Regions from separate parts of the Mesorhizobium sp. Primo-A genome, predicted to be linked through region 4. Evidence: riboswitches for the same ligand, from Rfam matches in the RefSeq annotation. Region 4 holds a riboswitch; each other region holds the start of a gene.
What was found. A riboswitch is a leader RNA that binds a small molecule or an ion and turns the genes downstream of it on or off. The one in region 4 is predicted to bind cobalamin.
Positions count from the first base shown of each region.

Region 1: another riboswitch for cobalamin. It lies ahead of EOC83_RS15665 (DUF1636 family protein); the one in region 4 lies ahead of EOC83_RS10220 (aromatic ring-hydroxylating dioxygenase subunit alpha).
Region 2: another riboswitch for cobalamin. It lies ahead of EOC83_RS11515 (ABC transporter ATP-binding protein); the one in region 4 lies ahead of EOC83_RS10220 (aromatic ring-hydroxylating dioxygenase subunit alpha).
Region 3: another riboswitch for cobalamin. It lies ahead of bluB (5,6-dimethylbenzimidazole synthase); the one in region 4 lies ahead of EOC83_RS10220 (aromatic ring-hydroxylating dioxygenase subunit alpha).

Region 1 is NZ_RZTG01000008.1:32,716-40,309, reverse strand. Features, by position in the region: gene cobG (precorrin-3B synthase) at 1-1,244, opposite strand, end outside; gene cobN (cobaltochelatase subunit CobN) at 1,241-4,603, opposite strand; gene cobW (cobalamin biosynthesis protein CobW) at 4,622-5,659, opposite strand; gene EOC83_RS15665 (DUF1636 family protein) at 5,662-6,090, opposite strand; cobalamin riboswitch at 6,129-6,333, opposite strand; gene EOC83_RS15660 (winged helix-turn-helix domain-containing protein) at 6,364-7,563, opposite strand.
Region 2 is NZ_RZTG01000005.1:182,708-190,301, reverse strand. Features, by position in the region: gene EOC83_RS11535 (MFS transporter) at 1-490, shown strand, start outside; gene EOC83_RS11530 (D-arabinono-1,4-lactone oxidase) at 503-1,780, shown strand; gene EOC83_RS11525 (alanine racemase) at 1,780-2,919, shown strand; gene EOC83_RS11520 (AraC family transcriptional regulator) at 2,925-3,758, opposite strand; cobalamin riboswitch at 3,994-4,201, shown strand; gene EOC83_RS11515 (ABC transporter ATP-binding protein) at 4,366-5,154, shown strand; gene EOC83_RS11510 (ABC transporter substrate-binding protein) at 5,204-6,151, shown strand; gene EOC83_RS11505 (iron ABC transporter permease) at 6,181-7,167, shown strand; gene EOC83_RS11500 (phosphatidate cytidylyltransferase) at 7,193-7,594, opposite strand, start outside.
Region 3 is NZ_RZTG01000012.1:269,971-277,564, forward strand. Features, by position in the region: gene dxs (1-deoxy-D-xylulose-5-phosphate synthase) at 1-588, opposite strand, end outside; gene EOC83_RS23215 (pirin family protein) at 731-1,651, opposite strand; gene EOC83_RS23220 (DUF2277 domain-containing protein) at 1,691-1,957, opposite strand; gene EOC83_RS23225 (exodeoxyribonuclease VII small subunit) at 2,068-2,319, opposite strand; gene EOC83_RS23230 (histone deacetylase family protein) at 2,323-3,249, opposite strand; cobalamin riboswitch at 3,371-3,551, shown strand; partial or broken gene bluB (5,6-dimethylbenzimidazole synthase) at 3,662-4,279, shown strand; gene EOC83_RS23240 (hypothetical protein) at 4,402-5,385, opposite strand; gene EOC83_RS23245 (TetR/AcrR family transcriptional regulator) at 5,670-6,278, opposite strand; gene EOC83_RS23250 (MFS transporter) at 6,399-7,594, shown strand, end outside.
Region 4 is NZ_RZTG01000004.1:407,975-415,568, forward strand. Features, by position in the region: gene EOC83_RS10210 (PqqD family protein) at 1-254, opposite strand, end outside; gene EOC83_RS10215 (hybrid-cluster NAD(P)-dependent oxidoreductase) at 424-1,524, opposite strand; gene EOC83_RS10220 (aromatic ring-hydroxylating dioxygenase subunit alpha) at 1,550-2,797, opposite strand; cobalamin riboswitch at 2,912-3,114, opposite strand; gene EOC83_RS10225 (DUF680 domain-containing protein) at 3,626-3,823, shown strand; gene EOC83_RS10230 (DUF680 domain-containing protein) at 3,903-4,103, shown strand; gene EOC83_RS10235 (DUF680 domain-containing protein) at 4,173-4,418, shown strand; gene ugpC (sn-glycerol-3-phosphate ABC transporter ATP-binding protein UgpC) at 4,498-5,610, opposite strand; gene EOC83_RS10245 (alpha-glucosidase) at 5,635-7,299, opposite strand; gene EOC83_RS10250 (carbohydrate ABC transporter permease) at 7,304-7,594, opposite strand, start outside.

The sequences.
Region 1 (7,594 bases), on a different contig from region 4:
TGGGCGCAGCCTTTGGCACAGCCGGAAATGTGAAGGGTGAAGTCGAGGATGTCGGCTGTTTCAGCGGCGATCGTCTCGGCGATGTCGCGTGTGGCGATGCGGCCGGAGGCGCAGGCCGGCATGCCCGGGCAAGCGGCAATGCGCGTGCGCGGGTCGGCGGGGGCGGTGACGAAGCCGAGGATGGCGGCGGTGTGTTGGAGCGATGGGTTGGCGGCGGTTGGTTGCCCGAGGAACAGCAAGGCACGACCGGGGGCGAGGCGGATTTCGGTTGTGCCGAGGGCGATGGCGGCTTGCGCGAGGGCGATGATCTTGTCGGCCGGCATGCTGCCGTAGGGCAGGGCGATGCCGAGGGCGGTGGCGTGGCCGGCTAAGGGGAAAAGGCCGATAGGTTTGCGCGAGGCGCCCCCCTCTGTCCTGCCGGACATCTCCCCCTCTAGGGGGGAGATTACGCCGTCACCGATGGTTTCGCCAATCTCCGGTGCTGTTAAGGAAAAGCCGGCGTCGAAGCTGCCAATCTCCCCGCCTGAGGGGGAGATGTCCGGCAGGACAGAGGGGGGCGCCTCGCGCAAACTCGTCGAGCACAGCCAACCCGCCAAAGACACTAATTGCCTCTCCGATAAATCCCTTGCGTGGGCCTCGCGGCCTTTCTCTGCAACCATCCTTAGAGCTGCAACGGCAATATCGCGCGCCGCACCTTGATCGGCAAACGCCAGCGGCCTCGCATTCCTCCCGTCACCCGCGACAGACACGCGCCACCGAACTCCCGCATCGGTGCGCGTTGCAGCAAGCCGCACGTCGGCCGTGACCGCATCCATGGCGAGTTGCCCGCAGCCGTCCACAACGACCGACACCTTCGGTCTTAGGCGCTGTACGAGCCCAGCTTCTTCGATCGCAGCCCTGATACGTTCAGCCAGCGGCCGGGGATCGGCAATCTCTTGCGGATCAATGCCTGCCAGCGGCCCGGTCTCGACCGGCACGCCGGTGCGAACCGCGATATCAAGCGCATCGACCTCCGCCGCCAGCAGCGCAGCACTTTGCGCCGTCAGGCCGCGTATCTGCAAACTGCCGCGCGCGGTGACTTCCATGATGCCATTGCCGTGCCGCAAAGCGGATTCGGCTAGTCCGATCAACGACTCTGGCGACATTCCCCCAGCAACCGGGTTGAGCCGCACCAGCAGGCCGTCGCCGGTTTGCATCGGTGCCGACAAAGCCGGACAGGCGCCGCGGCGCGAGAAGGCGCTCATGCCGCCACCCCAAGTGCTTCTGCCTCGGCAATCAGGGCCGTCAAATCGTCGTCGATGGAATTGCGCAGGGGATGCCAGAGGCCGCGCCGGCGCGCCGACAGGAAACGCTCGGCGATGATTTTTGCGGCGGCGGGGTTTTCGCGCAGGATGAAGGCGCGGACCATGGGATCGCCGACATAGGCGTCATGCACCGCCTCGATCAGCGTTCCCGGAATGGCGTGCGTGGTTTCGGCGAAGCCGACCAGCCGGTCGACGGTTTCGGCGAATTCGGAGGCACCGCGCGGGCCGTGCCGCATCTGGCCAGCGATGAAACGGGCATTGACGGCGCGGGCACGCACGACGCGCGCTACGGCCTCACTGATCGAGCGTGGCTTCGGCTTTTGCGGGTCCGTGGTGTCGAGCACGATGACGTCGGCATTCCTGCCGAGCGCCGCAAGTGCTGCGGAAAAGCCGCCGATGAAGGCCACATCGGCGGAGCCCTCGAGGATGTCGCGGCCGGGGTCGTCGCCGGTGTGGACGAGAAGATCGGCTTCGGCGATGCGGCCCTCGAAGGCGCCGGGCGCGGAGATGCCTTCGCCCCCGGCGCCGCCATAGGCGTGCGATGTAGCGTCGAGATAGGCGCGGCCGATTTCGTCGCGTGCCGCCCAGTCGCCGGAGGACATGAGATCCTCGACGCCGGCGCCGTATGTGCCCGGCGAGGTGCCGAAGATGCGCGGGCTGATCTTGCCGTCGGCGCGGGTTTTGGCCGCGAGCGGGTTTTCCGAATCGTCCTCGTCGCGCGCGGCAACCGCGTTGGCTGCGGCATCGATCAGCGCGATCTGGGTCGGGAACATGTCGCGGAACAGGCCTGATATGCGCCATGTGACATCGACGCGTGGCCTTCCGAGCGTGGCCGGCGGCAGCACTTCGATGCCGGTGATGCGGCCGGTGGCCAAATCCCATTGCGGCCGGCAGCCCATCAGCGCCAGGCCTTGAGCGATCTCCTCGCCGCCGGTGCGCAGCGATGCCGAGCCCCAGAGATCGATGACTAGCGAGCGTGGCCAGTCGCCATGCGACTGCATGTAGCCGCGCACGACTTCCTCCGCCGCTGCCCTGCCCAGATCATAGGCGGTCGGCGTCGGCATGGTGCGCGGGTCCGAGGTGAACAAATTGCGGCCGGTAGGCAAGACGTCCGAGCGGCCGCGCGCAGGCGCGCCGGCCGGCCCAGCCTTGACGTGGCGGCCATCGAGCGCGGCGATGAGCGCCGTCTTCTCGGCTTCAGCACTTTGCCGGCGCATGGCGTCCGGCTCATCCTCCGGAGCGCGGCCATAGATATGCAGCCCGTCCTTGATGGCGAAATCCTTGAGGTCGCAGAGCCAGGCATCGATGCGGCGCAAGGCCTCGTCGGGCGCGTCGGTTCTGGCAACGCCGGCTTCGGAGGCGAGACCGGTTTTTTGCGCGGTGTCGACGATCAGTTTCGCCAGTCGGTCACGGCGGCGACGGTCGAGCCCGTCGGCCTGCGCATATTCGTCGACCAGCCGCTCGAGCTTGTGCTGGTTTTCGTCCAGCCCGGCGCCGGTCAGCGGTGGCGGTAAATGGCCAAGGGTGACGGCGGCAATGCGCCGCTTGGCCTGCGCCGCTTCGCCCGGGTTGGAGACGATGAAGGGATAGATGACGGGCAGGGGACCGGTGACGATCTCCGGAAAGCAGTTTTCCGACAGAGCAACGGTTTTGCCCGGCAGCCATTCAAGCGTGCCATGGGCGCCGACATGGACCAGCGCGTGGACGCCGAGCGACTTGCGCAGCCAGAGGCCGAAGGCGATCAGCGCATGGCGCGGGGGCAGCGTCGGGTCGTGGTAGTCGGCGCGGCGGTCGACGGAGCGGCCGCGGTCGGGGGCGAGGGCGATGGTGACGTTGCCGAAGGTGGCGGCGCGGAAGGGGAAGCTTCCGCGCAAACCTGTTTCGTCTTCCGCTTTGCCCCAAGCGGCTTCGACCGCAGTAATTGCCGCAGTCGGCAACTCCGTCGAGAAGGCAATGTAGTTATCTAAGGCCAATCCAGTATCGCTGGCTTCCAGCAAATCCAGCAACCCACGCGGCGTCTGCGGAATCCCCTCAATCACATAGCCCTGCTCCTTCAGGTCATGCAGCATGGCGAGCACGCTGGACGGCACGTCGAGGCCGACGGCATAGCCGGTTCGACCAGGAGCGCTAGGGTAATCCGGGATTAGGATGGCCAGCTTGCGCCCGGCGCGGGGTGTCTCCTGCAACTTGATGAAGGCCGCGACGCGGTCAGCGACCTGCGCCACGCGATCCGGTTCCGGCCGGTTGGCGAAGGCGCGGTGGCCGAGTGCGGGATCGGTCTCGGTCTCGCCCTTGAAGGAAATGGCGCCGGCGAGGACGCGGCCGTCGAGTTCGGGCAGCACGACATGCATGGCGAGGTCGGCGGGTGCCAGGCCACGCTGGTTGTTTTGCCAGATGTCGCGGCGGGTGGTGGCGACGATGACCTGGAAGACAGGCACGCCGGCGCGGTCGAACAGCGTTTCGATGCCGGGTTCGGCGCCTGAGGCGAAAGCGGTCGCGGTGATGATGGCGGCGGGCTTCAGCGCCGTCAGTGCTGTTTCCACGAAGGCGAGGGAGGTTGGGTCCTTGAGGCTGGAGACGAAGATCGGGACTGGGTCGATGCCGCGCTGCCGCAGCGCTTCAACAAGCGCATCGATGGGCGCGACATCGGCGGCCAGCAGCATCGAGCGATAGAACAGGATGGGGATGATAGGAGCGTTGACGTTGTAAGCGCCAGCATTCGATAAGTCCGGCTTCTCCACAACTCCACATCCGGGCACGTAAAAACCAGCTTTCGGCACCACCACCGGGCCGATCACTTCCGCATCCTGTCCCGCCAAGCCCGCCAGCCTGCGCACCAGCGCGCTCATATTCGCCGGGCCGCCCTCGCGGAAATAGTCGAGCAGGCCGTCCAACTCCTCGCGCGGCAGCGTCGAGGCTTCGATCAGGCGCAGATCCTCGTCGCGGCATTCGCCGGGCAGCAGCGCCAGTTTTATGCCGCGTTCGCGGGCGGTCGAGGCAAGCTGGTCGCAGCCGTAGCGCCACCAGTCGTAGCCGCCGAGGATGCGCACGAGGATGATCTTGGCATGGCGGGCGACGCTGTCGACCCAGAGGTCGACGGACATGGGATGGCGCAAGTCGCGCAGTGCGGCCAGCCGCATCGAGGGCAGGCGGTCGGCATCGGTCCTCCACGCCGCCGCCAGTCCGGCGAGGTCGCTGTCGGTGAAGGACAGGGCCACGATATCCGCCGGCGTCTGCCGCAGATCGACCGGCTCGGCGAGGTCGTCGAGCGAGGCGGATGTCGTGGTTAGGATGTGCATCGCAATCCGTGTCCGAAATCAGCCGGCGAGTATACGCTCGATCGCCGGGCGGTTCAGCCCTTTCAGGCCGATGACGACGAGGCGCGAGCGGCGGTCATCCTCAGCGGTCCAGGCGCGGTCATAGTAATGATTGACGCGCGGCCCGACGGCCTGCAGCAAGAGCCGCATCGGCTTGCCGCCGACCTCGACGAAGCCTTTTACGCGCAGCACGTTCTCTTCTTCGGCGACGGTGGCGACGCGCTTTGCCAGCTCGTCCGGATTGGCGATCGAGGCAATGTCGACGATGAACGTGTCGAAGTCGTCATTCTCGTGGTCGAATGCGCCGTCATGATGGGACTTGCGGTTTTCGATGTCGTCCTCGACGGCCAGACCGAGCCCGAGCAGCACGGAGGGATCGACCTTGCCATGCGAGGTCGGCACGATCTTCACTGCGCGGGCGGAGTGTTCGCCAACGATGGCATTGGCGCGGGCGGTGCCGGCGGCGTCCATCAGGTCGCTCTTCGACAGGATGATCAGGTCGGCGCAGGCGATCTGGTCCTCGAACACTTCTTCCACCGGATCGTCGTGGTCGAGCGTCTCGTCCCCGGCGCGCTGCGCCTGGAGGGCCTCCATGTCGTTGGCGACGCGGCCTTCGGCCAATGCCGGTCCGTCGACCACGGCGATGACGCCATCGACGGTCACCCGGCTTTTCACGCTGGGCCACTGAAAGGCCTGGACCAGCGGCTTGGGCAGTGCCAGGCCCGAGGTTTCGATCAGGATATGGTCGACCCTCGGCGTCAGCGACAGGATTTGGTCGAGCGCCGGGACGAAGTCGTCGGCGACAGTGCAGCAGATACAGCCATTGGCCAGTTCGACGATGTTTTCCTCGGGGCAGGTGTCGATACCGCATCCCTTGAGGATCTCGCCATCGATGCCGATGTCGCCGAATTCGTTGACGATGATGGCGATGCGCTTGCCGCCGGCGTTTTCCAGGAGATGGCGGACCAGCGTCGTCTTGCCGGCGCCGAGGAAGCCAGTGACGACGGTGCAGGGAACGCGGGATACGGAAGTGGTCATGGTCAATCCTTCAGCATGTCGATGGGTGGAATGCGGGCCACGAGGCCGCGCTTGAGGCTATCGGGGCGGCCACGCCACGGGATCAGGCCATCTTTCGAGGTGGCGAAGAGCTTTGCGCCTGTCACGAGGTCGGCGCCGCTGGTCGCGGTCAGGTCGCCGAAGACATAGCTCCAGCAACCGTCGCGCAGGATCGCGGCGCTGAGGCGCCGCTTGCAATTGCCAAGGCATTCGACGCTGCGGATGCGGATATCGTCGCCAGCGGCGGCGCGGCGCGTGTCGTCCGTCAGCAACTCGCCGGCGCGGGGATGAGCGTCGGAGCCGGTCTCATTGCGGCAGGAGCCGCAGACGATGATGGTGACGCCGGCCAAGGCATCATCATGGCCGGACGAAATATCCGCTGTGCCAGCCGAAAAACTGCTGTCGTGGTCCAAAGATCGGGCTCCTTGCCCGGAAACCCGCCGGGCGATCGGATTCTACAGTCGCAGACGGCAGGTCTCCTGGCTCGCGAGTCATCGCCTTGGGTAGCCGCCTTCCCGGGAATTCCCAGTGGTTTTCGGCCTTGGCTCTTCGCTTACAGTTGCGGGGACAGCCGCGGATTTGGGATTTTGCCCCGCACCGCATTCCCTCTTAGCCCTTGCCGTTGCGGGCAAGGGACCATCTGGAACCGGATTTAGGCTTTTGCGGGCGGCGGTGTCAACGCGAGCTTACGACACGGCTATGTCGGCCAGCGCCGCGCCCAAATCGCCGGCAGGCGTCACTTCGATGCGTTCGAGCCCGAGCCAACCTTGCATCTGCTTCAATTCCTCGAACAGCTCCGCAGCGGTTTCAGGCGGCGCACCGGGCTCGGCATAGGCCGCATGGACCCGCAGTATGCTGGCCGGGCGATCGGCCTTGAGGTCGACGCGTGCCACGATCCTGTCGCCGAGCAGGAACGGCAGGACATAATAGCCATACTGCCGCTTGTCGGCAGGTGTGTAGATCTCGATGCGGTAGTGGAAATCGAACAGCCGCTCGGTGCGCGAGCGCTCGAAGACGACCGGATCGAAGGGTGCCAGCAAGGCGCGGGCCTCGACTTTGCGCGGCAGACGGGCGTCCCGGTGAAGATAGGCCGGCTTGTCCCAGCCTTCGACACGCACCGGCAGCAACTCGCCCGTTTCAACCAGTTCCTCCAACCGGCCTTTCATATCGGCCGGCGACAGGCGGAAATAGTCGCGCAAATCGCTTGAAGTCGCCACGCCGTGGGCGCGGGCGGAAATGCGCAGCAATTCGCGGTGCGCGTCCTCAGGCGTCGGCACCGGCAGATCGAGGATCGCCTGCGGCAGCACGCGCTCGGGCAGGTCATAGAAGCGCTCGAAACCGCGGCGGTGCGCCGTGGTGATGCGGCCGGCCCAGAACAGCCATTCGAAGGCGTGTTTGGCATCGCTCCAGCCCCACCAGCCGCCCGAACCTTTCTGGCCCTCCAGCGCGGAAGCGGCGATCGGGCCGCGCTCGGCGACCTCGCGGTAGATCTCTTCGATGTAGGCGGCGTGCTCGCGGCCCCATTTGGCGAGACCCAGATACATTTCCTCGCCCCGCTCGGCGCGCTGCATGCGCCAGCGCATCAGCGGGTATGTCTCGACCGGCAGGAAGGACGCCTCGTGCGCCCAGTATTCGAAAACCGTGCGCTTACGCGTCACGGCCGCGTTGTCGAGCAGCGAGAACGGGTAGGGGCCAAGGCGCGAATAGAGCGGCATATAATGAGCGCGCACCACCGCGCTGACGGAATCGATCTGCAACAGGCCGGTGCGGGAGAGCGTGCGGGCAAAATGCCGGCGGTCGGGCGTGCCGGTCGGGCGAGGATCGAGGAACCCTTGGGCGGCAAGGGCGATGCGCCGGGCCATCGGGAGCGAGATCTTTTCCTTCATGCAGGTATCACTTTGACGTGTTTTGACCGAG
Region 2 (7,594 bases), on a different contig from region 4:
GGCTTTTCTGGAGCCGCTAGGCGCGCAATACGGCATCGATGGCCGCACCGTCGGCCTGATCGTCTCGGCCAGCCTCGCGGTGCAGGTCCTGGGGGCGATGACGGCGACCGCGTTCGAGGCGCGCATCGATTATCGCCTTGCCATCGCGGCGATCGGCGTCGTGGCGCTTGTCAGTTCCCTGGTTCTTGCCAGCAGCCCCGGCCTGACGACGTTCTGGGTCGCTGCCCTGGCCATGGGCTTTATCCTGCTGTTCATCGTGCCCTACCAGATCCGTCTGGCGATCACCGCCGACGAGACGCGCACCGCTGTGCTGCTGGTGCCGGCAGCCCAGCTGTTCGGCCTGGCGATCGGGCCGATTGCGGCGTCGCTGCTCATCGATGGCAAGGATTTCCGGCCGGTGCCGGAATTCGCCGCCGCCAGCGCGGTGGCAAGCGTGGCGCTGCTCGGTCTCTTCGTTCTTGTGTCACGTCGCCGTCGTGCGGTTGCCTGAGCGGGGAGCGCCATGTCGAACACTTGGAGCAACTGGTCGGGCTTCGTAAGTGCCGAGCCCAAGCTGATCGCCAGCCCCGGCGATGCCGGTGAACTCGGTGATCTCGTCCGGACCGCGCCCGGCCCGGTGCGCGTTGCCGGCGCCGGTCATTCCTTCACACCGCTGGTGAAATCGCAGGGCACGATCCTGTCCCTGGAGAGACTGGAAGGGCTGGTCTCGCACGACGCGCAAAAACATCAGGCGCGGGTGCGGGCAGGGACCCGGCTCGGCCCGCTCATGCACATCCTGCAAGGAATTGGCCAGGGCCTGCCCAACATGGGCGATATCGACCGCCAGGCGATCGGCGGCGCGCTGGGCACAGCCACGCACGGCTCTGGGCCGACGCTCGGCGCCTATCACACGCAGCTGGAGACGGTGCAGATCGTCGACGGCCTTGGCAAGGTCCGCGACTTCAAGCGGGCAGGGGATCGGGACATGATCCACGCCATCGGTGTTGCGCTCGGCGCTTTCGGCGTGCTCACCGAAGTGACGCTGAACAACATCGCGACCTACCGGTTGCGCCGCCGCAAATATGTGCTGCCGATCACCGAGATGCTGCGTGATTTCGAGGCGATGATGGCCGCGCATCGCTCGGCCGAATTCTACTACATTCCGTTTTCCGGCTATGCGCAGTTCATCGCCAGCGATTTCAGCGATGCCGCACCCACCACGCGGCCGCCGGAAGAGGACGAGGCGGGTTTGAGGACACTGCGCAGGCTGCGCACTTCACTTGCCTGGCTGCCATCGCTGCGTGGCCGCCTGATCCGATCGGCGGCCGCCAAATTTCCCGCCGAGGACTACGTGCAGGACTGGCTCAACGTCTATGCCAGCGACCGGCAGACCAAGTTCAACGAGATGGAATATCATTTGCCGTTCGAGGAAGGGCCGAAGGCGCTGGCCGAGATCATCGAGCTGACCGAGAAGCGCTTTCCCGAGGTCTATTTCCCGATGGAGGTGCGCTCGGTCGCGCCGGACCAGTTCTGGCTTTCGCCATTCTACAACAGGCTGACCTGCTCCATCGCCATCCACCATGACGCCGCGAACGATCCTTTGCCGTTCATGCGGGCGGCAGAGCCGATCTTCCGCAGATATGGCGGCCGGCCGCATTGGGGCAAGATGCACAGCCTGAAAGCGGCGGAGCTGAAAAAGCTCTACCCGCGCTGGGACGATGCCATGGCGGCGCGCCGCGACATCGATCCGGAAAACCGCTTCGTGTCGCCCTACATGGCCGGCCTGTTCGGCATCGAATGATGAGCACCTATTTTTCCACCCTCTCGGATGCGCTGAAGACCGCCGGCATCTTCCGACCCTGCCTGCTGCTCGACCGCGATCGGCTGGACGGAAACATTGCCCTGGTAAAAGGGAGGCTGGATCCCGGCCTGGCCGTGCGGCTGGTCGACAAATCGCTCGCCTGCCTGCCGCTGCTTGCGCATATAGGCAAGGCGCTTCGCCATGAGCGCTTCATGACCTTCCACCCGCCGATCAGCGAGGCGGTGCTGAAGGCGTTTCCGGATGCCGATCTGCTCTACGGCAAGCCGATGCCGATCGGTGCGGCAAGGGCTGCGCTGGTGAAGGGTGATGCCGACTGGTCGCGTGTCTGCTGGCTGATCGACAGCGAGGAGAGACTGGCGGAATACGGTGCTCTCGCTGACGAACTCGGCATCGGCCTGCGCATCGCTTTCGAGATCGATGTCGGGCTGCATCGCGGCGGCTTTGCTGATCCCGCGGCCTTGTCGAAGGCGTTGAGCGCGTTGCCGGCCCGGCTGCATTGCGAAGGCGTCATGGCCTACGAGGCGCATGCGCCGCTCATTCCCGGCCTTTTCGGCGGACCGGCAAAGGCATTGGCGGAGGCGTCGGCGCAGGCTGCGGCGTTCGTCGCCTGTCTCGGCGCCGACCAGCGCCGTATCCTCAACATCGGCGGCAGCAAGACCGCGCTGCTTCATCGTGGCGGCGCGGCCAATGAAGTGTCGATGGGCTCGGCCTTCGTGCTGCCCAGCGACTTCGATACGCCAGGCCTAGAAGGCTTCCAGCCGGCGGCCTTCATTGCCACGCCGATCCTGAAAGTGGTCGAGCCGATGCTGCCTGGCCCGCCGGCCGTCACCCGCCTGCTGCAGGCGCTCGGCCGGTTTCCGCGCAAGGGCTGCTATCTCTATGGCGGCAAGTGGATGGCCGAGCCGGTCTTCCCCCAAGGCATGAAGACGAACGGCCTGCTCGGCCTGTCCTCCAACCAGCAATTCATGGGCTTGCCCGCCGATGCGGCCGCAAGGCCAGGCGACTACGCGTTTCTAAGGCCGACGCAGAGCGAGGCCGTGCTGCAGCAATTCGGGTCGATCGCCGTGTTTTCCGGCGGAAAGGTCATCGATCGCTGGCCGGCGCTGCCGATGGCGTGATCGAGCTACGCCTTCACCGGTACCCAGATCTCCAGCCCGCCATTGCCGCTGTGGGCATCGAACTCCGGTCCATAGCGCTCGAATTCCGGTGCATCCGCGATTTCGTGACCGGAGTCGGGCAGCCAACTGTTCCAGATCGTGTTGATCGTCCGGCGGATGGATGAGATGTGCTCGCGGTGCGAGAACACCGCATATTTCTGCGCCGGCACCCGCACCCGATAGAAGTCCTTCGGCAGATCCGCAAAGCCGGACACTTCGACGCCGACGACATAGTCGAAATTGCCCGCGTCATCGCCGTTAAGGCAGACGCCGTAGAAAACGCCTGAGATCTCGCCGGGGATGTTGCCGATATAGGGTGCAAAACGCTGCCACTGCATCGGAATCCCGGCGCTGGTTTCGCAGCTGTAGCGTTCGCCGAGGCCGGCGATCAGGAACGGCCGGCTGGTCTCGAAGCGCGGTGGTTCGAGATTGGTGAGGAAGGACTGGTCCATCAGGATCGGCTCCACGAGGTCGAGGTTGTTGGTCGAGCCTTGCGCGCGCACCAGTTCCGGCGTGGTGCCGAACTGATCGCGGAAGGCACGGGTGAACGCCTCATGCGAGTTGTAGCCGGCGTCGAGCGCGACGACGAGGATGTCGGGCGCTCCGCCGGCCAGCTTGCGCGCCGCCTCGGTCAGCCGGCGTGAGCGCATGTAACCCATCACCGAGCGGCCGGTTGCGGCGCCGAAGGCGCGCGTCACATGAAAACGCGACACGCCGCTGCTTTGCGCGACATCGTCAAGCGAGATCGCCTCCGGCAGATGGCTCTCGACGAACCACAGCGCTTTCTCGGTCGGGTTCATGGGGCTCCTTTTCGCATTGGCCGGATCATCTTGGCGTTTCCTGGCGCGGCCAGTTTGATCGAAATTGCGCATTCCGTGCAATCTGCGCCGATCCCATGGGCTTTCGCTTGACAGCGGGCCGCGTCATCTCCTAAGAATGTTATGTTATTACATAAAGTGAGCGTGCAATGCCTGTTTCCCTTAGCTGGCCCACCACTTCGTCCGAGAAATCCATTGCGAAGCGTTTGGTGGAAATCTACGCTGAAGTGGTGATGGTCCCCGAGCCGAAAGGCGAGGGGTGAAAAGGGAACACGGTGAGGCCTGTTCAGGTCGAGGCCGTGGCTGCCCCCGCAACTGTAAGCGGCGAGCAAAATCCGTGAATGCCACTGGCCGGCAAGGCTGGGAAGGCAGGATGGCGCAACGACCCGCGAGCCAGGAGACCTGCCATCACTGAGTTGACCGGACGGGGTGTGCCGGGAGGAAACGCGAATCCCGGCCTTGTCGGCCGGTTCGCCAGCTTCCTTCCGTCGCCAGTTTTGGAAAGTGACGGAAAGTTGGACGGCTCCATCGATCATCGCATCACCATGCTCACACTTTGCCGTCCCCGCAATCCGGCGGGCTGCAGCCGATGAGCGCAGCGCTTCTCGAAGCCCATGACCTCTGTGCCATGGCGAATGGGCGGAATCTGGTCCAGGCGGTCAGCTTCTCGGTGGCCGCTGGCGATCGCCTTGCCATCATCGGTCCCAACGGCGCCGGCAAGACGACGCTGCTGCGCATGCTGTCGGGCATGCTGCGGCCAAGTTCCGGCGAGGTGAAGCTTGGCGGACGCGGGCTGGACAGGATTTCGGCCGCCGAGCGGGCGCTGCATATCGCCGTTGTCGGCCAGACCGACCAGCCCGATCCGCGGCTGGCGGTGATCGATTATGTCGAGCTTGGCCGGGTCCCGCACGCCGGGCTGCGGCGCAGGCGCGAGGAACGCGATATCGCCGTCGAGGCGCTGCGCCGGACCGGCCTGCTGCCGCTGCTTGGCCGCACCGTCGGCTCGCTGTCGGGCGGCGAGCGCCAGCGCGCCCAACTGGCGCGCGCCATCGCCCAGCAGCCCAAAATCCTGTTCCTCGACGAACCGACCAACCATCTGGACCCGCGCGCCCGCGGCGAACTGCTCGACCTCGTGGCAGGCTTTGAGATGACGGTGATCGCGGTGCTGCACGATCTGGCGCTGGTAGCACCCTTCGCCACCAGGGTGGCGGTGATGAACCATGCCCGTCTGCAAGCGCTCGCCGCACCGCGCGAAGCGCTGGCCCAACAGCTGATCCGCGAGATTTTCGGCATCGATGTGCTGCGCCTGCGCCATCCAACCGAGGATCGAGAGTTGACGGTGTTCGAGGTTCCGAACCGTGCCGCGCCGCCGTCGTGATTGAAGCCGTTCCATAGTCGACCCGATCCCACCCACAAGGAGCATACCCGTGAAACGCCTCGCTTTTTCGCTTGCCGTCTCGCTGCTGACCTCGACCGCCTTCGCCTTCCCGGTAACCGTCGACAGCTGCGGCAAGCCGCTGACCTTCGACGCGCCGCCGAAGCGCGCTGTCATCCACGATCTGAACATGGCTGAGATGGCTTTCGCGCTGAAATTGCAGCCGTCAATGGTCGGCCTGACGGGCATCACCGGATGGTACAAGGTCGGTTCCGAATTCAAGGCAGAGCAGGGTTCGATCCCGGAGCTGGCGCCGAAATATCCGACGCTCGAAAACCTCGTGGCCGTGGAGCCGGATTTCTTCTTCGCCGGCTGGTACTACGGCATGAAGCCGGGTGGCGAGGTGACGCCCGACACGCTTGCCCCGCACGGCATCAAGACGCTGGTTCTGACGGAAAGCTGCGTCCATCTCGACAAGAGCCGCCCCGCCGCCTCGATGGACCTGCTCTATGGCGACGTCGAAAAGCTGGGCAAGATCTTCGGCAAGGAGGCCGAGGCTGAAAAGCTTGTCTCTGGCTGGAAGGCGCAGCTCGCCGACATCACCGCCAAGGTCGGCAGCGCCAAGGGCACGCGGGTGTTCCTCTACGATTCCGGCGAGGACAAGCCGTTCACCGCAGGCAAGTTCGCCATCCCCAGCGCCATGATCACTGCCGCCGGCGGCGACAACATCATGGCTGACATGGACACCAGCTGGGGCAACACGGATTGGGAAACGGTGGCGTCGCGCAATCCGCAATTCCTCATCCTGCTCGATTACCAGGACGGTGGCGGCTACAGGAAGCTGCTCGATTTCCTGAAAGCGCATCCGGCCATGAAGGAGACAGACGCGGTCAAGAACGAGCGCTTCGTCGCCCTCCGCTACGCCGAGCTGACGCCTGGACCCGCCAACATCGAAGCGATCGACAAGATCGCCAAGGCCATGCACCCGGAAGCATTTTGAGCTTGCGCCATCCGGCATTTGCGTTGGCCATGCTGGCGGGAGCGGCGGCGATCGCCGCTCTCGCTCTGCTGTCGATCGCCTATGGCTCGACGCTGATCCCGCTGGCCGACGTTGTAGCAGCGCTTGGCCGCGCAATCGGCTTAGGCGGGCACGACGTGTCCGGGCCGGTCGGCAAGATCGTCGTCGATCTGCGGCTGCCGCGCACGATCCTGGCCATCTGCGTCGGCGCGGGCCTCGGCGTCGTCGGCGCGCTGCTGCAGACAGTGACCCGCAACGATCTCGCCGATCCGTTCCTGTTCGGCCTGTCGTCGGGCGCCGCCGCCGGTGCCGTTTCCGTCATCACCGTCTTCGGCGACAGCTTTGGCATCTGGACGTTGCCGGTCGCGGCCTTCACCGGCGGCATATTGGCCGCCGGCGTCGTCCTGCTGCTGGTCGCGCGGGTGAGGGGCCAAGGGCCGGAGCGGCTGATCCTCGCCGGCCTTGCCGTGTCCTTCATGTTCACCGCCTTGACCAACTACCTGGTCTTTGCCGGCGACCAGCGCGCCGCCCACTCCGTGTTGTTCTGGACGATGGGCGGCCTTGGCCTGGCGCGCTGGGACAATATCTGGCTCGGCGCGCTGGGTGCGGGCACCATTCTGGCTTACGCGCTGTGGAACCACCGCCGGCTCGATGCCTTCCTGGCCGGCGAAAACGCCGCCGAAAGCCTTGGCGTGCCAGTGGCGCGCATGCGCCGAATGACGTTTCTCGTCGCCGCCTTCTCGACGGCGATCCTGGTCTCTGTCGCCGGGGTCATCGGCTTCGTCGGGCTGATGATCCCGCATCTGTCGCGGCCGCTGGCAGGCCCCTTGCATCTGCGCCTGGTTGCCAGCTGCGCCGTCTTCGGCGCGGTGCTTTTGCTGGCCAGCGATCTTCTGGCCCGAACGCTGCTGCCGCCGCAGGAACTGCCGATCGGCATCATCACCAGCTCGGTCGGTGCGTTCTTCGTCGTCACCATGCTGATCCGCAACCGGCTTTGAGCGCCTTTGGCAACCGGTCGCCGGATCACACAGTCCAGAAATAGCGCACGATGTGGAAGAACACCGGGGCGGCGAAGACCAGGCTGTCGGTGCGGTCCATCATGCCGCCATGGCCTTCGATGAGATGGCCCCAGTCCTTGACGCCCTGGTCGCGCTTGATGGCCGAGGCGACCAGCCCGCCTAGGAATCCCATCGAGCAGGCGACGAAGGCCACGCCTGCCGCCTGCAGCGCCGAGAAGGGCGTCACGAACGACAACAGCGCGCCGAGCAGGCTCGCCGACACCAATCCGCCGATCAGCCCTTCCCAGGTTTTCGACGGCGAGACGTTCGGCGAAAACCGGTGTTTACCAAACAGCTTGCCGAAGATGTACTGCAGCACGTCGCTGCCTTGCACGACGATGATCAGGAAGGCGATCAGCAGCAAGGT
Region 3 (7,594 bases), on a different contig from region 4:
CGCCAGATAGGCGCTCATGGCGCCGGTTGGCGGCGCGATCGACATGTCGTTGTCGTTGAGAATGACGATCAGCCGTGCATCGAGCGCGCCGGCATTGTTCATCGCCTCGTAGGCCATGCCGGCAGACATGGCGCCGTCGCCGATGACGGCGATGACATTGTTGCGGCCGCCGGAGAGATCGCGGGCCGCGGCCATGCCGAGGCCGGCCGATATCGATGTCGAGGAGTGGGCAGCGCCGAAGGGATCGTACTCGCTCTCGGCGCGGCGGGTGAAGCCGGACAGGCCGCCTTCCTGGCGCAGCGTGCGGATACGGTCGCGGCGGCCGGTCAGGATCTTGTGCGGATAGGCCTGGTGGCCGACATCCCAGATCAGCCGATCATCGGGGGTGTTGAAGACATAGTGCAGCGCCACTGTCAGCTCGACCACGCCAAGGCCGGCGCCCAGATGACCACCCGTGCGGGATACCGCGTCGACCAGCTCGGCGCGAAGCTCGGACGCCAGTTGCGGCAGCTCACTCTCGGCAAGCATGCGCAGGTCGGCCGGGATGCGGGCCTTGTCGAGAAGCGGCGTATGCGGCGTTGCGTTCACGGTGCTCAGGCTTTCGGTTGATGGGCGAAATAGGCCGCCGGCCGGCGAAAGTAAATGCGTGTCAGTGACGCGGATCAGACTGTGGTCTTTTGCTTCTATGCAGGTCGTTTCCCCAAAACCGGGCCACTTTGGGCGACAGGCATCAGCTTTCCGGCAGCGGAATGAACTCTTCCTCGTCTCCTGGAACGATGTCGAAGCGGCCTGTCTTCCATTCCTCTTTCGCCTGTTCGATACGCTCTTTCGACGACGAGACGAAATTCCACCAGATGTAACGCTTCGAACCAAGAGAGGCGCCGCCGAACAGCATGAAATGCGCCCCGGTCTGCGACGACACGACGATCTCGTCACCGGGACGGAAGACCAGCAGCCGTTCGGCTGGGAACACATCGCCCGAAATCGAGACCTCGCCTTCCAGCGTGTAAATGGCGCGCTCTTCCGCATCGGCAGGGATTTTCACGCTGGCGCCGGGCGCCAGGCGCAGGTCGGCGTAGAGCGTCTCCGAATCGGCCCTGACCGGGGACCGTAATCCTTGGAAATCGCCGATGATGAGGCGCCCGTTGACGCCTTCGGCATCAATCTCGGGAAGCCTGAGCGCTCCTGTGTTCTCGAACACAGGAGCCACCTCTTCCTTGTCGTCCGGCAGCGCCAGCCATGTCTGCAGGCCGGATACCGACATCGGCGCGCCACGCAGTTCCTCCGGCGTACGCTCCGAATGGACGATGCCGCGGCCGGCGGTCATCAAATTCACGTCGCCGGGCTGAATGACCATTTCGGTGCCGAGGGAGTCGCGGTGCCGGATCTTGCCGTCGAACAGATAGGTGACCGTCGACAGTCCGATATGCGGATGCGGACGGACGTCCAGCGCCTGGCCGGCCCGCAGGATCGCGGGACCCATGCGGTCGAAGAAGATGAACGGACCGACCAACCGCCTTTTTGCCGTTGGCAGGGCACGGCGCACCTGAAAACCACCGATGTCCTTGGCGTTCGGAATGACCATCAATTCGATCTGATCGCTGGCGAACGCATCGCCCACCTCAGGGTCTTTCCCGGGGAAGAAGCTCATGGACTCTCCTTGTCGGTGGTCGAAGGCCGCCTGGCCGCATCAGGCAAAGCGGATGGCCGCCTTTGCCCGCAGCTTGGCCGCCACCTCTTCGCGATTGCGCGGATGCTGATGGGTTTCCAGGGAATCGAGCAGTTCGCGCGCCGAGGCCGCGATGGCGTCGACGGCATGATCGAAGGCGTGCTGGTTCTGCTTCGAGGGTCGCGTCGTTCCGCTCAGCTTGCGGACGAACTGAAGGGCCGCGTCGCGCACCTCGTCATTGGTTGCCGGCGGATCAAAATTGAACAGGGTCTTGATGTTTCTGCACATCGCTTCCGTATCTCCTCTTGTCCTTGAGCTGTTTCAATCGCAACGAGTTATATCCTCGATCATGATCATGTCCAAAAACCGGTGAGGCGAGGCCATCGTTCGGACCGGCCTCAATCCGCGTCGAGCGGCTCCGTTCCAACCGGCTTGCCGTCGCGCGACAGCCTGATCTTCTCGACCTTGTCCTCGGCGGCCTTCAGCAGCCGGTCGCAATGCGCCTTCAGCGCCTCGCCACGTTCATAGATCCTGATCGACTGGTCGAGCGGCACGTCGCCACGCTCCAGATCATCGACGATCTTCTCCAGCGCATCGAGTGCCTGCTCGAAGCTCATCGCCTTGACGTCTTCGTTGGTCTCACCAGCCATCGTTCATCCTTTCATCAGTCGCCCGACATGGGCGGCGACCGAAAATGCCAATCCCTGCAGATCGTAGCCGCCCTCGAGCAGGCTGACGAGCCGGTTGCCGCTGTGGCGTGCCGCGCGCTGCATCAGCTGGCCGGTCGCCCAATCGAAATCATCCTCGGTCAGATTGATCTCGGCCAGCGGATCGCGGTGGTGCGCGTCGAACCCGGCCGAAATGATGATCAGGTCGGGCGCGAAATTGTCGAGCGCGGGCAGGACGCGCGACAGGAAGGCATCGCGAAACACTTCGCTGCCGGTCTGCGGCGCCAGCGGTGCGTTGACGATGTTGCCGGCGCCCGTTTCGGTCTTCGCTCCGGTGCCGGGATAAAGCGGCATCTGGTGTGTCGAGCAATAGAGCACCGAGGGATCGTCCCAGAAAATATCCTGCGTGCCATTGCCGTGATGCACGTCCCAGTCGACGATGGCAACGCGCTCGACACCGTGTTTCTTCTGCGCATAACGCGCCGCGATCGCCGCCGTGTTGAACAGGCAGAAGCCCATGGCCGTGGTCTTTTCGGCATGATGGCCGGGCGGCCGGGCGGCGACGAAGACGTTGTCGGCGCGGCCCGAAAAGACATCATCGACGGCGGCGTTGGCGGCGCCGATCGCGGTGATCGCCGCTTGCCAGCTCTTCGGACTGGCAGTGGTGTCGGCATCGATGCGGGCAATCCCCTCGTCGGGAATGGCGGCGCGCACGCGGGCGACGAAATCGGCGGGATGCGCGTAGAGGATGGTGGCCTCGTCGCCTTCCGGCGCCTGGATACGATCGAGCCCGGCAAAGGCTTCCTCGTCGAGCACGCGCTCGATGGCACGCAGGCGGTCGGGCCGCTCGGGATGTCCGGGCGGCGTGAGATGCTCGAGGAAGATCGGATGCGTGTAGAGACGGGTGGTCATCGTCCTAATCTAGTGACCCGGATCGACAAAGGCCATGCACGGGCGGCCGATGACTGGGGAAAATCGCGCCTGCGTCCATTCGTGTCGCCGCAGGCATTGGCCTCGCCGGCGCTTCGGCGTAAAGTCCTTGGCACTGCCTGGTGCCCGCCGCAAGCGGGAGAATCGGGAACACGGTTGAATTCCGTGGCGTGCCCAACGCTGTGAGGGGGACCGCGCCGGTAAATGCCACTGTCGATGACGGGAAGGCACCGGACGCGGGTTGATCCCAAGCCAGAAGACCGGCCTGGCAGGCATCGTCATCCGCATGGTCGGGCGGGTGGCATCAGAGCGACGTGCGTCCATTTGGACGCACAAAGTACGCTCTGACCGTTTTGAATCTGCAATCGCAAGGGGACAAGCGATGCCGGAACATATGACCGCTGCCATTGACGATGGATTCGACCAGAATGCGCGCGATGCGGTCTATCGCGCCATGTTCACGCGGCGCGACGTGCGCAGCCATTTCCTGCCCACCGCGATCGATGACGACGTGCTGGCGCGGCTGCTGCTTGCCGCCCATCACGCGCCATCGGTCGGCTTCATGCAGCCATGGAATTTCATTGTCATTCGCGATGCCGGACGACGAGCGGAGGTGCGCGACCTGTTCCTGGCCGCGCGCGAGCAGGAACTGCCGGCGATCGAGGCGGAAAAACAGGCGCTGTACCGCAAGCTCAAGCTGGAAGGCATCTGCGAGAGCGCGCTCAACATCTGCATCACTTGCGACCGGCAGCGCTCGAAGGGTTCGCCGCTGGGACGCTGGCACAATCCGGAGATGGATCTCTACAGCACCGTCTGCGCGGTGCAGAATTTCTGGCTGGCCGCGCGTGCCGAGGGCGTTGGCGTCGGCTGGGTGAGCATCATCGAGGCTGAGGCGCTGAAGCGGCTGTTGGCCATTCCGGATCACGTAACGCCAATCGCCTATCTCTGCGTCGGCCGTGTTTCCGAGTTCGCTTCCAAACCGGACCTTGAAACGCATGGTTGGGGACGGCGGCTGCCGCTGCCGGAACTGATCATGAGCGAGACGTTTTCCGGGCAAGGCGAGACACAGCTCAAGTCCACCGTGGCGCGCCTCAACACCGTTTCTGCCTCACCAGACACCACCTGCCCGGCCGATCAGGGTGTGGCGCCGGCCGTACCCCAGCGCGAACCGCCGAAGGAGGCGAGCGCCTTGTCCTTGAGCTCCCTGAACTTCGACGACGCCTCGGCCAACCGGGCGTCCCAGGCCGGATCCGGCACCTGGCCCGCGATGGTCTTGAAATAGACCTGCATCAGGCAAGCGATGGCGAAAGGCTCGATGAAGGCCGCCTTGAATGCCCAGGCGAAGACGATGGCGAGCACGAAGGCCCAGCCGGCGAGCTGGCCGGGCATCAGGAACAGAATGGCGCCGGCAGGCGCCAGCATCATCAGAAAGATGACGAACGACACGCCCCACATGATGACCGCCAGCCAGACGGCGTTCTTGACCATGACCTTGCCGTTCTGGGCATAGAGCACGACGCCTTGGCGCGCCGTCTCGAAGGGTGAGGCTGAATTGATGCGGATGTTGTAACCGAGGATGATCTCGTCGACATAGGTCAGCGACAGGCGGATCACCGTGTTGATGAAGGAGACCAGGCCGCTCAGGCCCGGTATCGGCAGGAAGGCGGCGATACCGCCGAGCAGGCCGGTGATGGCGCGGATGGCACCCTTGACGAGCTGGTCGACGACGAAAAGGATATTGGCCTCGGCAAAACGCTGGGTGACGACATCCCTGGCGTAGGCGATCTGGTCCTGACCGCCGGGAATGTCGCGGCCGTCGATCAGATGAACCATGACGGCGATGTGGCCGGCCTTGACGATATAGAGGATGTATTCGCGGATCCAGTAGACCGCGATCGAGACGATGCCAAACCCGACCACGCCGCCCCACAGGGCAAAGGACATGGGCCCGTCGGGATCGGTGGAGATATGGCCGACGCCATAGCCGACCGAGGCACCGGTGCCGGTCGCCATGATGTAGGCCAGCGTGATGCCGAAATAGACGATCATACGAAAGACGATGAACGGCCAGGTCCGCATCATGATGGACACCGACCGGCCGATCTCGAAATCCCACATGTGCCCCTCCGCCTCAGAGATGGTGGAAGAGGATGAACTCAACCCGGCGATTGTCAATTGCCGGCCCTGGCACCACAGGGCGACGAATTCTGGGCAACGGTTTTCTTTCGCAGCCTTTCGCCGGCGCATTGTCTGACGGAGCATCAAACGAAAAACCCGCCTGTGCGGCGGGTCACCGGCGCAAATCAGCACCATGGACGAATATGTACCTTAGCTGAGGGCAGGTGTCAAGAAAAAATTCCTATCGGGAACAGCTGCCGGCACGAAAAGCTCCGGTGGGAACTTCAATTCGACTGCGGATCCGGCTTCTTGAGCAGGCCTTCGAGCAGTTGCTTGAACGCCGTCACCACCTTCTTGGACGTCGCTTCGGGGTCGTCCGAATTGGCGATCCGTTGCGCTGCCTGGCTGCTCGCTCCGTTGATCAGTCGCGAGGCCGTCTCGGGGTCGAGGCTCGAGACAACGACCCCCTCCTCCTGCAGCGCGGTCAGATGGTCGGTCATTGACACGATGCACGCACTGGCATTCGGCCATTGCGCTGGATCCCCCAGCACGGCCGGGCCATCCCGGAACATGATGCGCTGGATTTCCGGCTCCAGCGCCATCTCGATATAGGTCGAGCACTCGTCGACGAAATGCTGCCAGCGGGTCGGCGCTCTCGACGCGACCTCATTGATGCGCGCCGCCATTTCGCCGTCGATCTGGGCTATGACCGCCTGCAGCAGCCCCTTCTTGTCGCCGAAATGATGATAGAGCGCGCCGCGCGTCAGCCCGGCCGAAGCGGTGAAATCATCCATCGAGGCTTCCGCATAGCCTGTTGTGCCGAAGGCATGGCGGGCCGCCGCGATCAGCTTTGCGCGCGTCTCGGCGATCATCTCCTTGCGGGGTCTGTGCATGGCTTCTGGCCCTATTCACATACGTAACGTATGCCAATTGACATACGCGGCGTATGCTCTATTTAACAATCATACGCTTCGTATGTAATTGCCGAATCGTCCTTTGTCGAGGAACCACCCATGCAAAATCCCTATGCGGAAATCTTTCGTGCCCCCGGAACCAAGGGCTTTGCGGCCGCCGGATTCATGGCGCGCCTGCCGATCGCCATGGCGCCCATCGGCATCGTGGCGATGCTGTCGCAGACGCGTGGCGAATACTGGCTGGCCGGAGCCGTCTCGGCAACATACGCGCTGGCCAACGCTTTCGTTGCGCCGCAGATATCCAGACTGGTGGACCGCCTGGGCCAGACACGGATCGTCGTGCCCACCACCATCATCGCGGTGCTGGCTTTCGCCGTCCTGATAGCGGCGGCCAACCAGGACTGGCCGGTGTGGACGCTGTTCGTGTCGGCCTTACTGGCCGCGGCCATGCCAAGCATGCCGGCGATGGTGCGGGCGCGCTGGACAGAGATTTTCCGCGGACGGCCGCAGATGAACACCGCATTCGCCTTCGAGTCCGCGGCCGATGAACTGGTCTATATCGCCGGGGCATCGCTATCGGTCGGTCTCAGTGCTGCCCTGTTCCCGGAAGCCGGCGTTCTGGTGAGCACATTATTTCTCGCATTCGGATCAGCGGCCTTCATCCTGCAACGCTCGACGGAGCCGCAAGTGCGGCCGGTGGACCATGGCTCAAGCGGCTCGGCGATCCGCCTGCGGCCGGTTCAGATCATCACCTTCGCCCTGATCTTCATCGGCGCGACCTTCGCGACGACGGAAGTCAGCACCGTGGCGATCACCAAGGAGCTTGGCCAGCCCGGCGCCGCCAGCCTTGTCATCGGCGTTTATGCGCTGGGATCGTTCGTGCTCGGCATCATCGTCGGCGCGCTCAGCCTGAAGGCGCCGCTGCAACGCCAGTTGGCCATCGCAGTCGCCCTCGTCGCGCTCGGCACGCTGTTGCCGCTCACCGCCGACACCGTGCCACTGCTGGCGCTGACCGTGTTCATCAGCGGCGTGGCGATCTCGCCGACCTTCATCACCGCCTTCGGCCTGATCGAGCGGCATGTGCCGGAGGCGATGCTGACCGAAGGCATTACCTGGGTCATGACCGGCATCGGCATCGGCATGGCGCTCGGCTCGTTCGCGGCCGGCGCGGTGGTCGATGCGTTCGGTGCCCAGAACGGGTTCTGGGTCTCTGTGGCTTCAGGCACGATCGCGCTGGCCACGGTGCTGCTTGGCCAGCGCAGCCTTGCCACGGCTGAGTGCGAGACGGACGGATG
Region 4 (7,594 bases):
GCCAGCAAACCGAATTCGAGCAATTGTGAAACAAAGCCGTCAATCGCGGCGGCATCGAGGGCGCCAATCCCGGTCGCGGCGCCGACCAGTTCGGAGGCAGGCACGCCGGACGACAGTGCATCCCAAAGCCTGCTGCCTGAATCAGAGAAGCCGAAATATTTACCGGTGGTCAGGTCGAGAACGACGGCTTCGCCATCGAAGGATTCAAAGACGATATCCTTGCTGGCAATGGCATATACGCCGGATTGTCGCATGTTTGCTCCCCGCCGAAGCAGGCCGCGGAGATGATCTTCGGGCCCTACGGTCAACCCCACCGTTGCAGGCGTCTAACCATTTGCAGGGTTTTTGGCAAGATGGCGTAGGCCCGGCCGAGCGCAGCTGCAGGCCGCGCGGGCATGGACAGCCTCTGACCGTGCCTGCCGGTCACGCCTCGATTTCAAGCGCCGAAAGCGGCTTCGAGCAACAGGCGAGGATAAAGCCGTCTTCGATTTCGTGATCGAGGATGCCGCCATTGTGGCTCATCTCGACGTCGCCCGCGACCTTCCTCACCTTGCAGGTGCCGCACAGGCCGAACTCGCAGGCGGCGGGAATCCGCACCCCCGAGGCGCGTGCCGTCTGCAGCACGGTCTGGCCGGCGACGCATTCGGCATCGACATCGGAATGCGAGAACCGGATCGGTGTCACGGCCTCCACGGTGGCAGCGGCGCCGTCTTCCGCCGGCGGCGAGAACGGCGCCGGGATCTCCTCCACGGCAGGCGCGGCAAAGCTTTCCTGATGGTATTTCGCCATGTCGAAGCCGGCTGCGTCCAGCATGCCGCGCACGGCGCGCATGAAAGGATCGGGGCCGCAGCAGAAAATCTCGCGCTCGCGGAAATCGGGCGCCAGCAATGGCAGCCGGATCGCGTCGATGCGGCCCATATGGCCGAACCAGCCCTCGCGGCTCGACCGCTCCTCGATCATGAAGCCGAGCGACAGCCCAGGCATGCGGCTGCCGAGCAGTTCGAGCTCCTTGCGGAAAATGATCTCTTCCGGGCGGCGCGCGCAGTTGACGAAGCCGACATCGGTCCATGGCGCGCAGTCGTTCAGCCAGCGCAGCATCGACATCATCGGCGTCACGCCGGAACCGGCCGAAATGAACAGGTATTTGGCGGCCGGGTGGCTGTGCAGCGAGAAGTCGCCGGTCGGCCCATAGGCCTTGACGTGCGAACCGGGCGTCAGATGGTCGAACATCCAGCGCGTACCGGTGCTGCCCGCCTGCGCCTTGACCGTCACCGCGATCGAGAACGGCCGCGACGGCGAGGACGACAGCGTGTAGGTGCGCATCAGCGGCCCGTCCGATGTCGGCAGTTCCAGAGTCACGAACTGCCCCGGTTTGTAGCGGAACCAGGTCTGGTTGTCGGAGCGGAAGGTGAAGGTCTTCACGTCAGGCGCTTCGTCGCTGACGCCGATCACTTCCAGCACCTGCAGCCTGTCGTTCCAGGGCGTCATCTGGTCGAGATGGCGATAGAGGCCAAGGTCCGTCATCGCATTCATCCTCTTGTCCCCTGGGCTAGGCGACGCTGCGCAGGGCCGGCCGGCCGCCTTCGGCAAGGCGCGGCCCGATGAACGACGCGTACCACTCGACGAACTGGATCACGCCGCCCTCATGCAGCTCCGAATAGGGGCCTGGTTCATAGGCCGGCGACAGGATGCCGAAGGCGTTTTCCTCGACGATGCGGCGGTCCTGGTCGTTGGTCTCGGTCCAGACATGGGTGAGCTCAGCGAGGTCGTAGTCGACGCCTTCGACCGCATCCTTGTGGACGAGCCATTTCGTTGTCACTGCGGTTTCCGTGGCACTGATCGGCAGCACGCGGAAGGTAACGGCGTGGTCGCCGAGGATATGGTTCCAGGTCGTCGGATAGTGATAGAGCAGCAAGGAGCCGATGCGGTCGGTTGAAACGCTGTCGGACAGGTTCTTCTGGACCGCCCGTTTTCCCGTCATGGTGTAGCTGACGGCATCGCGCAGCAGCGGCGCGCGGGTGGCGCGGTACTGCCCTGCCGGATCGATGCGGAATTTGCTCGGCAAGCCTGATGCCTCGCATCTGGCCCAGTGTGCGACCATTTCAGGGTCGCTGTCGGCGCCATGGACGCCGGTTATGGTTGGAGCCTCGGGGAAGGTCTTGCACAACTCGGGATGATTGGCGGCGCAGTGGTAGCACTCGCGGTTGTTTTCCCAGACCAGCTTCCAGTTGCCCTTCTCGACGATCGTGCTCTCGAAGGCGATCTTTGCTTCACGCAGCCGGTGCGGCAAAAGATAGGGTTCGATCATCGCCCGCATCGGCGCGAAATCTGCCGGTTCCTTGGCCAGGCAGATGAAGATGTAGCCGCCGACGCTCTCGCAGGCGACCGGCTTCAGGCCGAAATCACTCTTGTCGAAACCGTCGGCCATCTGGCGGGCAAACAGCAGGCGGCCGTCCAGCTCGTAGGTCCACTGATGATACGGGCAGACGAGCTTTGCCGCGGTACCCTTCTCCGTGTTGCACACGCGGCTGCCGCGATGGCGGCAGGAATTGTGGAAGGCGTTGATCTTGCCGTGCTGGTCGCGGACAAGGACGACCGGATAATCGCCGACCTGCACGGTGATGTAGCTGCCCGGCTTCGGCAGTTCGCAATCATGGCCGATGAACAGCCAGTCGCGATACCAGATCAGCTCCATGTCGAGCTTGAAGTAGTCCGGATCGGTGTAGAAGGGCTGCTCCAGCGAAAAGCCTTGCCGGCGCCCCTTCAGGAGCCTCAGCATGTCGTTGCGGATATCCATGTCCTGTCCTCGTTCCTAAGGACTGAACTGGTGGTGACGGAGGAAGGATTGAAGCGCAGGCCGGCTGTGTGCCGGACATGCGCTATCCACCTCTTGACCGCCCACCGCGATCAGTCGAGTCTAAAAATCTCGGGCTGGTTTCCGGGCTCTGGAGTTGTCCTTGCGGACCATCGCGACACCTTCCCAGGCGGTTGCCCAGTGGTCTCCCGTTGCGACTTGAACTCCACCACCGTTGCGGGGGCAGCGCCGGATTCTGACCGGCTTCCCAATTCTCCGCCTCGTCGTCACGAAGCGGCACCTGAGATGGTATGATCTAACCACGATCGCGGGCGCGCCGTCGGCATGAAAACGACATCGTATCCATGCGGCGCGACACGGCATGCGAAACGCTACTGCAGCTCGTCGCGGGCCGAGATCCCACCTCCCGGGCGGCCATTTGCCGGCTGCGATCTTCCCGAATCCGACCCTTCGCGGGGGGTCAAAAAAGGTTAATGGTTTCGAAAAATGACTATTAGTTCGCCCTAAAATCGAACCGAACGGTTCGTTTCTGTTGACGGTGCGTGCAGGACGGTGTGAACGCTGGGCCTCTGAAACAGTCAGTGATCCATCAGGTGGCTACACCTAACACACTGATATGAAGAAGAAAAATGCATCCCTAGATTCCGTTGGCACAATTTCAAGGTGTGGATTCATGGTCCACACGGAACAACTTCGTGATTGGAAAAGACGACCTTGCCCTCCCACATCGGGGCTGTCCGAACGACGCGATTTCATTTCCAAGACACGCCGCTAGACGGACGGAAAAAAGACGATACTGGAGTACCAAAAATGAAAAAGATCATTCTCACTGCCGCAGCCCTTCTGGCCATTTCCGGCAGCGCCTTCGCTGGTAGCGACCACTACGGTTCCAACGCCGCGGCAGCCACTGCTGTCGACAGCTCGTACACCGCTTCGACCAAGAAGTCGGAACCGGCTGCTCAGGCGCCTGCCCAGGGTGCTGACCGCAACCTCTTCGGCAACAACTAACAGCCGATTCCCAGTTTCCCGGTCGACGGCGGGCTCGCCCGCCGCCCTGGCGAAATTCAGACATTCAGGAGTATTCAAGATGAACAAGATCCTCATTGCTGCCGCCGCCGTTCTGGCCATCACCGGCAGCGCTTTCGCGGGCAGCGACAACTACGGTTCGAACGGCCCCAACCAGCCTGCCGCCGCTGTGGACCAGTCGTACACGGCTTCCACCAAAACCTCGGAACCGGCTGCCCAGACGCCCGCTCAGGGCAGCGACCGTAACCTCTTCGGTCGCTAACAACCAATTTCGCAACCGACGGCAGCTGTGTCTGCCGTCCTGGCGAAATCCAGAATTCAGGAGACTAAAATGAACAAGATCCTTATTGCTGCCGCCGCCGTTCTGGCCATCACCGGCAGTGCCTTCGCCGGCAGCGACAATTTTGGCTCCAATGGTGCCAATCAGCCTGCCGCCACGACTTCGGTCGACAGCACGCGCACCTCTTCGGTACGCAACACCGGTTCGCCGGTCTACAAGCTGCTGAACTCGTCGGGTGACACCACCCAGAAGTCTGCTCCGCAAGGTGCCGACCGCAACCTCTTCGGCAACAACTAACAACCGAAGTCGATCTCCAAGTCAAAGAGCGGCGGGCCCGGCCCGCCGCTCTTTTTTGTGCCTGACACGGTAATTGCGGTTAAGCCGCCTTTGCTTCCACTTCATGCAACGCGAAAGAACGTCCATCCGCGTCGAAGATATGCAGGTCCTCGCCATTGGCGCTCAGCCGCAATGTCGAGCCGCGCTTGACCTCGACATTGCCGGGCAGCTTGGTCACCAGCGGCAGATCGGCGCGGCCGATGTCGACATAGACAAGCTGCACCTCGCCGAGTTGCTCGACATAGTCGACCGTCCCCTCGAACAGATAGTCCGCGCCGCTGGCGATGATCAGGTCCTCCGGCCGCACGCCAAAGCTCACCGCAGCGCCCTTTGCCGAAGCCGGCGTCGCAATCGGCACGGTCGCCTTGCGTCCGCCGACATGGCTGACGACGGTCGGGTTTCCGGTCTTTTCGATGGTCGCCGGCAGGATGTTCATGGCCGGCGAGCCGATGAACTGGGCAACGAACAGATTGCCGGGCTTCTTGTAGAGGTCCATCGGCGTGCCGACCTGCTCGATATGGCCGTCCTTGAGCACCACGATGCGGTCGGCCAGCGTCATCGCCTCGACCTGGTCGTGGGTAACGTAGATCATGGTCGTGTTGGGCATCGATTCCTTGAGCTTGGCGATCTCGATGCGGGTGGCGACGCGCAGCGCGGCGTCGAGGTTCGAAAGCGGCTCGTCGAACAGGAACACCTTCGGATTGCGCACGATGGCGCGGCCGATGGCGACGCGCTGGCGCTGGCCACCCGACATCGCCTTGGGCAGGCGGTCGAGATATTTGGTCAGCTGCAGGATCTCGGCGGCCTGGCGCACGCGGCGGTCGATCTCGGCCTTGTTCTCTTTGCCGATCTTCATCGAGAACGCCATGTTGTCGTAGACGGTCATGTGCGGGTACAGCGCGTAGGACTGGAACACCATGGCGATGCCCCGCTTCGACGGCGGCACGTCGTTCACCACTTCGCCGGCTATTCTGAGTTCGCCGGAGGTGATTTCCTCGAGCCCGGCGATCGACCTCAGCAATGTCGACTTGCCGCAGCCCGACGGGCCGACGAAGACGATGAACTCGCCCGACCTAATATCGAGGTCGATGCCGTGGAGAATGTTCAGATTGCCGTAGGACTTCTTCACTTGTCTTAGCGTGACATCGGCCATTGGTTTCCTCCAGTGATTGGAAATTCAGTCGAGACGCCCGAACCAGGCGCCGTAGCCGCCAAGCTCGATGGAACCGCTGCTCGCCTGCCCCGAAAATCCGTGCCCGGGCAGAGGTTGCAGCGATCGGCCGCCAAGGTCAACCTTGGCCCGCCCGGCTCCCAGATTGAAGACGCAGACGATCTGCTCGTTGCCTGCGCGGCGCGTGAAGGCCACGGTATCTCCCTCACTTTCGATGAAGGTGATGTCGCCCTTGGCCAGCGCCGGATGGGCACGCCGGAAGCTGAGAAAGCGCCGGTAGTGCTCGAGCAGCGAAGCCTCGTCGCCCTGCTGGACATTGACCGCTTGCGCCAAATGCTTGGCCGGCACCGGCAGCCAGGGTTTTGCCTGGGAGAAGCCGCCATTCTTGGCGCCGCCGTCCCACACCATCGGTGTGCGGCAGCCGTCGCGGCCCTTGAATTCAGGCCAGAAGCGGATGCCGTAGGGATCCTGCAAATCCTCGAACCGAAGGTCGGCCTCGCCGAGCCCAAGTTCCTCACCCTGATAGATGCAGACCGAACCGCGCAAGGACATCAGCAGCGCCGAGATGACCTTGAGGTAGGCGGTCGGGTCGGGCTCATTGGCGGCCCAGCGCGAGGCCGGGCGCATTACATCGTGGTTGGAGAAGGCCCAGCACGACCAGCCATCGCTGGCGACCTTGCCGAAGGATTCCAGCACCGAGCGGACCTTGCCCGCGCTGATCTTTTCCGGCGCCAGGAAATCGAAGGAGTAGCACATGTGCACGCGCTTGCCGCCGGCGGTGTAGGCGGCCACCACTTCAAGCCCACGCTGCGAATCGCCGACCTCGCCGACCGCTGCGGTTGCCGGATATTCATCGAGCAGGGCACGGAACCGTTCGAGGAAGCCGAGATTCTCGGGCCGGCTCTTGTCGTAGAGATGGTCCTGGTAGTTGTAGGGGTTGACCGCCGGCGCGGTCTGGTCGTTGCGCTCTTCCGGCGGCAGCGGCGGGTTGTTTTCCAAGCCCTGGCTGTGGAAGTAGAAATTGATGGTGTCGAGCCGGAAACCATCGACGCCGCGCTCCAGCCAGAAGCGGGTGACGTCGAGCAACGCGTCCTGAACCTCGTGGTTGTGGAAGTTGAGGTCGGGCTGCTCGGCCAGAAAATTGTGCATGTAATATTGCTGGCGGCTGGTGTCCCATTGCCAGGCCGAGCCGCCGAAGATCGACAGCCAGTTGTTGGGCGGCGTGCCGTCCGGCCTGGCGTCTGCCCAGACGTACCAGTCGGCTTTCGGGTTGCTGCGGCTCGACCGGCTTTCCTTGAACCACGGGTGGTTGTCGGCGGTGTGCGACAGCACCTCGTCGATCATCACCTTCAAGCCCAACCTGTGTGCCTCGGCGGTCAGCGCGTCGAAGTCGGCCAACGTGCCGAACATCGGATCGACGTCGCAGTAATCCGACACGTCATAGCCGAAATCCTTCATCGGCGACTTGAAGAATGGCGAAATCCAGATGGCGTCCGCACCGAGTGCCGCGATGTAGGGTAGCCGCCCGATGATGCCCTTAAGGTCACCGATGCCGTCGCCGTTCGAGTCCTGGTAGCTGCGCGGATAAATCTGGTAGATCACCGCGCCCCGCCACCAGTCGCGATCGATGGCGAGGTCAGGCTTCGAGCTGGCCTTCAAAGCGGATTGCATCGTCTCAGCCTCCTTTCACCGAGCCGGCAAGCAGCCCGCGGACAAAATAGCGCTGCAGCGAGAAGAACACGATCAGCGGCACGATGATGGTCACGAAAGCCGATGTCGTCAGAATCTCCCAGTCGCCGCCGCGTGAGCCCAACAGCGCGTTGAGCTTGGCGGTCAGCACGATCTGGTCTGCCTCTGTGCCGAGGAAAACCATCGCCACCAGCAGATCGTTCCATACCCACAGGAACTGGAAGATGGCAAACGAAGCCAGCACCGGAAACGACAGCGGCAAGACGATCTTGACGAA